2 regions of the Ligilactobacillus animalis genome follow, and region 1 is predicted to be linked to the other one. Evidence: a T-box and tRNA genes for the amino acid it is inferred to sense, from the RefSeq annotation. Region 1 holds a T-box; the other holds one or more tRNA genes.
What was found. A T-box is a leader RNA that pairs with one kind of tRNA and senses whether it is charged. The one in region 1 lies ahead of tyrS (tyrosine--tRNA ligase), so its partner is inferred to be a tRNA-Tyr.
Positions count from the first base shown of each region.

Region 2: it encodes a tRNA-Tyr, which carries the amino acid that the T-box ahead of tyrS (tyrosine--tRNA ligase) is inferred to sense. The anticodon was not compared.

Region 1 covers NZ_CP047141.1:1,462,279-1,468,384, reverse strand. Annotated here, with positions in the region: gene GSR62_RS07240 (AAA family ATPase) at 1-2,808, shown strand, start outside; gene GSR62_RS07235 (metal-dependent hydrolase) at 2,828-3,415, shown strand; gene GSR62_RS07230 (Fur family transcriptional regulator) at 3,534-3,980, shown strand; T-box leader at 4,033-4,224, shown strand; gene tyrS (tyrosine--tRNA ligase) at 4,267-5,523, shown strand; rRNA gene GSR62_RS07220 (16S ribosomal RNA) at 6,044-6,106, shown strand, end outside.
Region 2 covers NZ_CP047141.1:360,754-366,859, reverse strand. Annotated here, with positions in the region: gene GSR62_RS01715 (nucleoside hydrolase) at 1-731, shown strand, start outside; gene GSR62_RS01710 (ECF transporter S component) at 724-1,278, shown strand; gene GSR62_RS01705 (GntR family transcriptional regulator) at 1,321-2,019, opposite strand; gene nagA (N-acetylglucosamine-6-phosphate deacetylase) at 2,044-3,180, opposite strand; gene proC (pyrroline-5-carboxylate reductase) at 3,255-4,055, opposite strand; tRNA gene GSR62_RS01690 (tRNA-Gln) at 4,122-4,193, opposite strand; tRNA gene GSR62_RS01685 (tRNA-Tyr) at 4,197-4,282, opposite strand; gene GSR62_RS01680 (peptide MFS transporter) at 4,475-5,944, opposite strand.

The DNA of each region.
Region 1 (6,106 bases):
CAAGTTTTAGCTGGGCGTGGTGGCAAGCCCGTTGAAAAAAAGGCCAAAGTCGAATTGATCTATCCAGGTCCGGATGAAGAAAAGTTGGCCATCCAAAAGATCCCTGAAGCCCGGCGCTTTATCGATGAGTTGTTACATTTGACGGCGGAACAATTTACCAAGGTCATTTTGTTGCCTCAAGGGGAATTTCGTAATTTTTTAGCAGCTGATAGTAAGGAAAAAGAAGAAGTCTTGCGCAATTTATTTGGCAGTGAATTATTTGAACGCTGGGCCGAACAGCTCAAGGCAAAATTTAAAGAGCAAAATGCAAGTTACCAACAAAAAGAACAGCAACTAACACTGAGGATGCAACAAGCTGACTTTACCAGTGAGACACAGATCCCTGAATTATGGCTCGAACAGATCAAAAGCTGGCTCGAACAAGTCAAGGCAGAATTATCGGAACAAGACAAAGCCTGGCAACAAGCTAAAAAAGAAACCGAGAGCTTGCAGCATGTTTTGAGTAAACAAGAAGAGCTTCAAAAAGACTTCGATCTACTGGCAAAGTTACAAGCTAAGCAGGCTGACCTGCTAGCTAAAGCCCCTAAACGTGAAGCTTTACGCCAGCAAATAGTTGCGTTGAAATGGGCATTGGAACACCGAACAAACTTTGAGCTATTGGAAAATAATAAGGCCACACTTGTTAAGACTGAAGCTGACATCCAAAAGACCGCACAAAAACAGGCAAAACTAAAAAAAGAACAGTTAAGTTCAGCTGCACAATTGGCAGAGTATGAAGCTAAGCGTAAAGAGATCGCAAATTATCAGTACCAGCATAAACAACTGGAGAATAATTTGCCCCTATACAAAGTTGTCAGTGAGCTTTTGGCCACGCAAGAAGAGGTCGAAGTTAGCCAGAATGCTTTGGCAGCTGAGATCCAAAAAATAACGACGATTTTAGAGAAAAAGCAAGCAAAAATAGCTGCTATCGAAGCAAAACAGCACGCGCTCACAGAATCGATCCAAGCCAAAGAAACGTTAAAGGCAAAATTAGAAAGGGTAAAGTATCAACAAGCAGAATTAGCCGAGCTTTTGGAAAAGCAAGCAGACTTAGATAAGCGCCAAACTAATATTGCAAACTTGCAAAATAAATTAGTTACTGAAACAACTATCAGCCAAGAAGCTCGGGCTAAGGCTCGAACTTTAGCTAATCAATTAGCGGATCACTATATTGCTGCAGCGGTCAAAAAACTGCAAGCAGGCAAGCCCTGTCCAGTCTGTGGGAGTTTAGACCATCCGGCTCCAGCTAAAGTCAGTGAAGTGGCTGGGATCGATGAAGAACAAGTCGAACAAGCTAAACAACAAGCACGTGAGCTGGAAGATAAAGTTACTGCTTTGCAGGCACGAATAGATGAGATCAACGCTGAAAATGTTGAACGGAAACGTGAATTTGAGACGAAAATGCAGGATTTTTTTGAAAAATATCCTGCTTTAGAGCAAAGCGAGTTAACTCATTTAGAAGTTGAACTGACCCAAACTAAACACGAATTGACCCAAGAGATAAGGGGACTCACAGATAAGGAAAAAGAAGCAGCGAGCTTGCAGGAACAAAAGACGACCCTAGAACAAAAGGTCGCTCAAGCCCAGACAAAGTTGACTGAGTTAAATGAACAAGCTCAAACTGCCCAACTTGAGAAGCAAAAATTGGTGACGCAATTGGCTGAAAAACAAGCTCAGTTGCCAGTAGAGTATCAGACTGAACAACAAGCTAAGGCACAGTTGAGAATTTGGCAACAGAAGATAGCTGAGTTTGAAACGCATTGGGCTGACTTGAATGCACATATAAAACAAACTGAGCAGTCATTAGTAGCAACTGAGGCCAAGCTAAATGAAGCCAAGCAACAAGCTCAAGAATTGCAACAAGTGATCGCTCAAAGACAAGCCGACTTAGAAGCGGCCTGTGCTGCCAAAGGGATGACGTTAGCAGAATTAAAAGAATTGTTATCCCAAAGTGCTCAGCTTGGACATTTAGAACAAACTTTAGCTGAGCAACAAAAAGAGCTAGATTCTATCGCTGGTCAGGTCGAGATCCTTTCAAAACAAGTAGCTGGTCAAAAACAGCCTGACTTGGAGCAAACTAACGAAGAATTATCGCAGGCAAAACAGGCGGAAGCTAAGTTACAGCAAACAGTCGCTGAGCTAGAGCATAAATATAGTTCCAATACTAAATGCTATCAACAGGTAAAGAAGCTCTTTGAACAACAGCAAGCTGAATTTACACAGTTAGGGCAGTTAAAGGAGCTCGTCGATGTTGTGACAGGTAAAGGTGAACAAAAATTGGGCTTTGAGCGCTACATTTTACAAACCTATCTCAAGGAAGTTTTAATAACGGCCAATGCGCGCCTAGCCCATTTGACTAATGGCCGCTATGAATTATGCTTAAATGAGGATACTGGGCGTGGAGCATCGAGTACGGGGTTAGAACTAGATATTTACGATGATAATGCGGGCAAAAGACGTAGCGTCCACACTCTTTCAGGCGGAGAAAGTTTCCTAGCAGCTTTAGCCTTAGCTTTGGCACTCGGAGAAGTTATCCAAAAGAAGAGCGGAGGGATCGAGATTGAAGCGTTATTTGTCGATGAAGGTTTTGGTTCGCTCGATCAAGAAGCTTTGCGAGTTGCTTTAGAAACTTTGCAAACGATCGAGGGGAAAAATCGCATGGTCGGGATAATCAGTCACGTTACCGAATTACAGGCGCAATTGCCATATCAATTACAAGTTGTTACTAAGGGTGAGCGAAGTACTTTGCGGTATGTGACGACAATTTAGTTAGATTTGAGGAAAAACGATGCAATATCGTACACATATAACAGTCTCACTGGCTGTAGGCTTGCCAATGCTAGCCGCAGTCGATCAAGTGACATTTATCAATACTGCGGCGTTAGTCTGTGGTAGTGTTTTACCAGATATCGACCATCCAAAGTCATTTATCGGTAAGCGGAGTCAAGTTGTTAGTAAAGTAGCCAATAAAACATTGGGCCATCGTGGAGCGACCCATTCATTAGTTGTTGCGGCAGGGGTCTATTTGTTGGCTTTATTTATTGCTAAAGCATATTTGGCGACCGCAGCGATGCACTTACCATTTTGGCTACTGATCGGCTATCTTTTGCATTTGATCGAAGATAGTTTCTCCAAAAATAGTATCCATTGGTTTTGGCCTTTTTCTAAATTCAAGAAAAGTGCGCGTAAACGCCTGTTTTATTATCGAACAGGGCATGTGAGTGAGTATTTGATCTTAGGCTTTGCGCTATGTCTTTTACTGATCGAATTGAACTTACTATGGTCCGGGCATTTAACAAGTTTATTTGATCATGGCTGGGCCGCGTCACTCAAACTATTGATAGCTAAGTTACAGCTCCTTCTTTTACCACATTGAAATACTAAATGTTTGACATGAAAAAGTATTTGATGATTTTTTTGAAAAAATAGCGTATCATCTAAGTGAGAAGTCAACAAGAAAGGACAGGCTATATATAATAGCGTGGGTGGAGCCAATGAAAGATCAAACATTATTAGTATCTTCAGCACAAAAGTTAAAGCAACACGGGATAAAATCAACACCACAACGCCAAGCGATCTTAGCATATCTGATGTGTTCAGATGAGCATCCATCGATCACGATGATCCATCAATATCTGCAAAAGCAAGATATCAAGGTGAGTTTGGCGACTGTATATAATACCCTCGAATTGTTGGCGAAGTCTGACCTAGTATCTGAAGTGGCTTTGGATAGTGCGGGACATGTGAGGTATGATTATTTCGCTAAGCCCCACTATCATTTGATCTGCTTAGAGTGTGGCAAGATCGAGGATATTTTTGATGACACTTACTTAGAATTGGAAAAACTGGCTCAGGCGCAAAGTGACTACGAGATCGTTAATAGTCGCTATGATGTGTATGGTATTTGCCCAGAATGTCAGCAAAAGAAGACTAACGCATAAATTTTCTGGAGTAAGTAGCCAGTTTTGTGCTATAATCAACCAAGATATTTTATTATTTGCGATGAAATAGATAGTAGCAGATCTCATCCCTATCACAGAGAGCCACTGATGCTGGAAGGTGGTATATATGATTTTTGCGAAGTACACTATGGAGCAACAACGGGTCATTCCGATATCGATGACAGAGTTGGTTACATTTATGTAGCAATCTGGGTGGTAACGCGGAAATTAATTCGTCCCTGATGATTTTTCATCGGGGACTTTTTTATTAAAAGGAGGATCTTAAATGGAAAATATTTTAGAAGAATTAAAATGGCGGGGCGCTGTCAACCAAGTTTCAGATGAAGCGGGTCTGGAAGAATTATTAGCTAAAAAATCGATCGGTGTTTACTGTGGGGTCGATCCGACTGGTGATAGTTTGCATATTGGGCACTTGATCCCATTTATGATGTTGAAACGATTCCAAATGGCTGGTCATCGTGCGCATATCTTGATCGGTGGGGGGACTGGTTCGATCGGTGATCCATCGGGTAAGAAGTCAGAACGGACTTTACAAACAATGGAACAAGTTCACCACAATGAAGAAGCCTTGACCGGACAAATGAAGGCTCTTTTCGGTAAAGATAATATCACGATCGTTAATAACTATGATTGGTTAAAGGAGATCAGCTTATTAGATTTCTTGCGCGATTACGGTAAATTGTTCAATGTTAACACGATGTTGAACAAAGAAGTCGTTGCTAGCCGTTTAGAAGTAGGTATCTCTTATACTGAATTTACGTACCAGATCTTGCAAGCAATCGATTTCCATCATTTATTGAAGACAAAAGATGTGCAACTTCAGATCGGTGGGGCTGATCAATGGGGCAATATCACAGCTGGGATCGATCTGATCCACAAAATGGAAGGCTCAGATACTCAAGCATTTGCCTTGACGATCCCATTGATGTTGAAAGCTGACGGGACAAAATTTGGTAAAACAGCTGGTGGTGCAGTGTGGCTCGATGCAGAAAAAACAACACCATATGAATTCTATCAATTCTGGTTGAATCAAGACGATCGTGATGTTGTGAAATATTTGAAGTACTTTACTTTCTTGGATGAAGCTCAGATCGCAGAATTAGCGAAGAAACTTGAAGAACATCCAGAATTGCGTGAAGCTCAACGTCGCTTAGCCGAAGAAGTGACCGAATTTGTTCACGGAAAAGAAGCTGTTGTGCAGGCTGAACATATCTCTAAGGCCCTCTTCTCAGGTGAAGTGAAAGCTTTGACTGCAGCTGAGATCGAGCAAGGTTTTAAGAATATGCCAACAGTTGAGATCAGTTCTGAACCGGAAAATATCGTTGAATGGCTTGTTGACACAGGGATCGAAAAATCTAAGCGTCAAGCCCGTGAAGATGTAACCAATGGTGCGATCTATATCAACGGTGATCGTGTTCAAGATCTAGATGCGGTGATCGATCCAGCAGAAAACTTTGATGGAAAATTTGTGATCGCACGTCGGGGCAAGAAGCGTTATTTCTTGGCACGTGTAACTAAATAATTGTTAAAGGATCTGTAGACGGTTTGTCTGCAGATTTTTTTGAAAAAATTTTTTCACGGAAAATGTAAGTGTTTTACTGGGTAAAAAACTATTTTTTAGTTAAAGAGATACTGATTAATTGAGTAAAAAACGAACAATAATATTTAGTGATAATTTATGTTCGTTTTTTAAGCGGTAGAAAGTGAAAGTTTATGCAAAAAAATTTAAAAGTAGGGTTGACGTTTAAGCCAAAAGTGAGTATAGTAGTTCTTGTCGTTGAGATGTGATCAAACATTTCAAATCGCTTAAAAATTAATTCAAAAAACTTGTTGACATTGAGATGCAAGTTTGGATATAATAATTAAGTCAATAAGACATATCAATGAATTTTTATTCAAGCGAATGAATAAAAGTTGAGTAGATCTTTGAAAACTGAACAAAGTTTCGATAAGCAAATGTGCAGGGTCTCTTATCTAAGTGATAAGAGAAATAAACATTTTGCGAAGTCAATTCGCTAGTAAAAATAAAGAGTCACAAACTTTAAATTGAGAGTTTGATCCTGGCTCAGGATGAACGCTGGCGGCGTGCCTAATACATGCAAGTC
Region 2 (6,106 bases), 810 kb from region 1:
GTTTAGGTGAGAGTAAGCTCCCTGAAGTCTCTCATTCATATCATTTAGGGGCCAGTGATTTTATCAATCAAACGCTCTACAATGAACCTGATTTAACGATCATCGCTTTAGGTCCACTAACCAACATCGCACAAGCTCATCAAAAAGCGCCCGCAGCCTGGAAAAATTGTGGTCGCTTGGTTTCTATGGGTGGAAATTTCAAAAGTTTTGGCAATTGCTCACCAGTTGCTGAATATAACTACTGGTGCGATCCTGATGCAGCAGCCTACTGTTTTGATAACTTACCTTTAAAGATCGAGATGGTCGGACTCGATGTGACTCGTAAAATGTTATTTACCCCTAATATTTTGGAATTGATCCGCCAAACACGGCCTAAAGAAGCTGACTTCATTCAAAAAATAACCCGCTTTTATTTTGATTTTCATTGGCAATACGAAAAAGTTATCGGTTGCGTCATCAATGATCCGTTGGCTGTCGCCTATACACTTTGTCCCGAACTTTGCCAAGGCTTTGCGGCTCACACTAAGATCGCAACAACTGGGCTTGCACTGGGACAAAGTATCGTTGATGAAAAAAACTTTTGGCAAGCTCCAGCTAACAGTTTCGTATTGACTCAAGTAAATGCTTTAGCAGCTATGAAATTATTTTTAAGCCGTGCCTGTGGCTTAGATCCTGATATGCTGGAACAAACACTACCTCAGATCGCTGATTTGGAGGTGCCACATGCCTAAAAGATCAACTCCACGGTACCTCACCCTATGTGCCTTAGGGATCACTTTGAATATCATTGGGAGTAACTTAGCGCTGTTTTTACACCTACCACTTTATCTCGACACGTTAGGGACTATGTTATGTGCCGCCTTGCTCGGCCCAACTGCGGGTCTACTAGTTGGGGGCAGTACGGCATTATTAGTTGGAATGACGACTGATGTTTTTTCTATATATTATTCACCGATCCAATTGCTGATCGGTCTGATAGTTGGGTTTATCTTCAAATATCGTACTCCCACTAAAATTTGGCAACTTTTTTTGGCCGCTCTCTTGATCTCCTTACCAGGAACTTTAGCTAGTACTGCGATCACCTATTTTTTATTTAATGGGATCACTAGCTCTGGTTCAAGCATGTTCGTTCAGATCCTAAGTGGAGCAGGCGTCCATCAAGCACTGGCGATCTTTTTGGTCCAGATCAGTACTGACTACTGCGACCGCTTGTTGACCCTTTATCTCATCTGGTTGCTTTATCGCAAATTACAACCGCGTTTTTCTTTTAAAGCCTAATAAATAGCGCCCCAAGTTCAAATGAGCTTGAGGCGCTTATTTTTATTTTTCTAGATAAAATTCAAACCGTTCACCAGCATACTGCGTGCGAACGTATTCAAAAGGCCGACCATCACCTAATTTAGTGATCTGACGTAGGCGTAAGATCGCTGAACCACGTTTTAACTCGAGATACTCAGCGATCTTTTCAGAAGCCAACATCGAGCTGACCGTTTGTTGCGCATGGCCGATCGTCAAGCCATTTTCTTGCAACGTACCATAAAGTGAATTGGTGATCTGCTTGCGTTGATAATTTTTGATCAGATCATACGGTAAAGTCGCCACTTCAAAACAGATCGGAACTTCATCGGCATATCTGATCCGCTCCATCCGCAATACTTTTTGGTCAGGCCCTAATTTTAAATGCTCACTTTCACTGAGCGAAGGGGCAGTCACCAAATAAGAGACCGTCTTACTGGAAGGAGTTTTTCCTTGCGCTTCCGTCAACGCCGTAAAACTCGTGACCCCAGACATCTTTTCTTGGACTTTTTTGCGCGCTACATAAGTACCCGACCCGATCTGGCGCTCTAAGATCCCTTCTTCGACTAAAGTCTGGATCGCTTGGCGCAAGGTCATGCGACTGACACCAAACTGCACCGCCAGATCACGCTCTGATGGGATCCGATCACCGACCGCCCAACGATTGGCTTCGATCTCTTGTTTGATTTTATTGTGGATCTGAATGTAAATTGGTGAACCCATGACTACCACCTTCCATATTTAGGGTTATTTTTTGAATCGGCATCCAAAACTATAGGTCTCAACGAGATCAAGGTCATGATCAAAGACGTTAAAATCAGCGTCTTTACCCACTGCTAACACACCTTTTTGCGTCAAGCCAAATTCTTTAGCTTGATTTAAGGAAGTCATCTTGATCGCGTCTTCTAGTGAACAACCGGTAAACTTCATAATATTTACAAAAGCGTCTTTATATTGTAAAACACTTCCGGCCAAATTACCACTCTCAAGGCGAGCTTGTTTGTCTTTGACGATAACTTTTTGGCCACCTAATTCAGAGACTCCTTCAGGCATGCCCTTAGCACGCATCGAATCAGTGACTAATTCTATCTTATCTGGTCCCTTCAATTCATAGGCTAACTTGATCATATCAGGGCACACATGGAAACCGTCAGCGATCAATTCACAATAGATGTTATCTTCTAACAAAGCATGGCCCGTCACACCTGGTTCACGATGTTTGAATTCGCGTTGGGCATTATACAAATGCGTCACGTGGCTGGCACGGGAATGCTTCATCTGTTCGCGCGTCGCATTACTATGTCCGACAGAAGGAACGATTCCATGTTCAAGACAGTATTGCTCAAATTCAGGCGAAGTTTCATGCTCAGGTGCATAAGTCACCAATTTGATCATATTACCGGATAATTCGTTCCAATGATCGAATAATTTTGTATCTGGCGCTTGAATGTATTCTTCTGGTTGTGCTCCCTTAAAAACTGGTGAGACAAAAGGCCCTTCCAGATGGATACCTTGGATAACTGGATTCTTAGCTGCAGCTTCTTTGATCGCTGTCATCGCATGCGCAATATTTTCCGGTGATTGCGTCATCGTCGTTGGAAAATAAGTCGTAACACCTTCATAGACCATATCATCGACCATTTCACTCAATTCTTGGGCATTACCATCCATGGCATCAAAATTATAGCCACCGTGACTATGCACATCGATAAAACCTGGCACGATGATCTTACCTTCAACATCGATCACCTCTTGATCAGCTGGTGAAACTTGATATTCACTCATCGGACCGATCGCTTCGATCTGCTTATCAAATCGAATATAGGCGTCATCTATCTTGTTTTCTCCTGTGTAAACAACAGCATGCTTGATAACTTTGCTCATAATTGAACCCGCTTTCTTATTTTAATTACACCTTAATAGTAATAGGTATAGACCAAAATTACAAGCCTAAACGCTTATTTTCCTTGATCTTTATTGATCGTCGCATCCATGCCCTTGATCACAGCCGTCATAAAGCCAGCTTCTTCCATGGCAAGCAAGCCTGCGATCGTCGTTCCACCAGGAGAACAAACGTCATCGACTAGTTGCATTGGTGTCTTTTGATCGGCTAAAACTTTTTGCGCACTCCCCAAAACTGCTTGGGCTGCGATCTTAGTTGCTTGATCTTTTTTCAAGCCATATTTGACCCCAGCGCGCGACATTGCGTCGATGAAGAAATAAACATAAGCTGGCGAACTACCCGCTAAAGCAACAAAGGTACTGAAATCTTTTTCGGGCAAGATCTCAGTTTGACCGATCATTTCAAAGAGTCCCTTGATCCGTGCAAAATTGGTCTCCGTCACAGCAGGACTTGCATTCAAAGCCGTCATCCCAGCCGCGATCTCTGCATTGACATTTGGCATGATACGGATGATCTCTAAGTCTTCAGGTGTCAGCCCTAGCAAGTCAGCGATCTCTGCGATAGACACTCCCGTCACCATCGAAACGATGACCGGCTTTTTTTCTTGTACCGTTGCTTTGATCTCATGTAAGACCTCAGCTAACACGATTGGCTTGACCGCTAAGAAGATAATATCTGCCGTTGAAACGACTTCGGTATTGCTAGCACAAGCGTGTAGTCCATGTTCTTTAGCATATGGTTCATAACTTGCTTTGCGAGCACTGTGCAAGTAGATCTCTGCTTTTTGCCCTTGACTTAACCAACCATTGATAATTGCCCGTGCCATATTTCCGGCACCGATAAATCCTAATTTCATTTGCTCACCTGCTTTTTTAAATTAAAAAAAAGGTCACGACCTAAGTAAGTCGTGACCTATCAGTCATTGGGCTAGCTGGATTCGAACCAGCGCATGACGGTACCAAAAACCGTTGCCTTACCGCTTGGCTATAGCCCAATATGGTGGAAGGGAGTGGATTCGAACCACCGAACCCGAAGGAGCGGATTTACAGTCCGCCGCGTTTAGCCAGACTTCGCTACCCTTCCGTATTCCATATCTCATATCAGATGACTTAACGCATCCGACTTAATTATAATACCCTGTTTAGGATCAAAATGCAACACTTTTTGAAAACTTTTTTAAATAATTTTTTTCTGACCCTTTTTAAAGCTTTAAACTAATTCCCCAATAAAAAAACTGTACCGCTGATCTGAAGTGATCTGCGATACAGTCAAATGTTAATTAACGTTTTCCATTAGTTTTTTGATACGTGGTGTTAAAACTAAAAGTAATCCACCAAAGACTACGGTAACGATCCCGATCGTTCCAAAGTAAACTACTTCAGTTCCTTCATTGTAGAGACGTACGATCTGTGCGTTGAAGGCTTGGGCCACCGCATCACCTAAGAACCAAATACTCATCATTTGAGCTTGGAAAGCTTTCGGAGCTAATTTAGTCGTTACGGAAAGGCCGATCGGTGAGATCAACATTTCCCCGATGATAACTAACGCCCAACTCATGATCAACCATAATGGACTGACCTTAGCATCAGTTCCAAATAAAAGACCTGGTAACATCATCCAGATAAAGGAAGCCCCAGCAAAGAACAGACCAAAGGAGAACTTCATTGGTGATGATGGTTGTTTTTTCCCTAACTTAGTCCATAATTTAGCAAAGAATGGAACATATAACATGATGAAAAGTGGGTTCATACTTTGGAACCAACTTGATGGGAAGTTAAAGCCAAATAATGATAGACGTGTTTGTTCATTGGCAAATAATGCTAACACAACTGAGCCTTGTTCTTCGATCGACCAGAAAAGCACAGAGGCGATGAACAATGGAATATAGGCTAACACACGTGAACGTTCAACTTTATCGATCTTGTTACTTGCCAAGATCTTAACGAAGTAGTAAACCGGAATACATACCGCAAAGATCGTCAATAAGTTGATGATGTTCATGATCGTAAACATATTGAAGAGCAACATCAAAGCAATGATCAAGGCAACTAAGACAGTCCAAACAGCCGTCTTTTTACCCAAACTCTTCAATTCATCCGGTTCAAGTGGATCAGTTGGATATAAGCTTTCTTTAGAAAGATACTTCCGGCCATCGATCGAGTATTGGATCAAACCAAAGAACATCCCGATCGCTGCCAATGAAAAACCAAGGTGGAAGTTGACTTGTTGTCCCAACCAACCAACTGTTAGTGGTGCGATGAACGCCCCCATGTTGATCCCAAAGACAAAGATACTAAAACCTGAATCTCGTCTTGTATCTTCGGGAGCATATAAGCCACCGACCATTTCGGAAACATTTGGTTTAAGTAGCCCCGTCCCGATCACGATCAAAGCAATCGATAAGAAGAGAGCCATTCTGCCAAATGGGGTCGCTAAGACGATATGCCCTAACATGATCAAGACCCCACCGACAAAGACTGTTTTCCGACTGCCCCAGATACGGTCACTGACAAAGCCACCGATCACACTGGATAAGTAAACAAGCGAACCATAGATCGACATAATTGAAGCTGCTGTCGTCTTATCAAAACCAAGACCGCCTTGTGAGACGGAATAATACATATAGTAAAGTAAGATGGCACGCATACCATAGTAACTAAATCTTTCCCACATTTCTGTGAAAAAGAGCGTTGATAAACCGCGTGGATGCCCTAGAAACGTGGGCTCCTGTGTTTTATCTGTCATTTAAATTCCTCCAAACAGTGCCAAAAGACATCAATTGTTCGTTACACAATTACAATACATTGAACAAATAATAAGAAAAATGCAATGTATAACAGTACTATTATAAGTTTCAAAAAATGATACGTCAAATCAATATTAGAATAAATTTACTGAATATCCCCC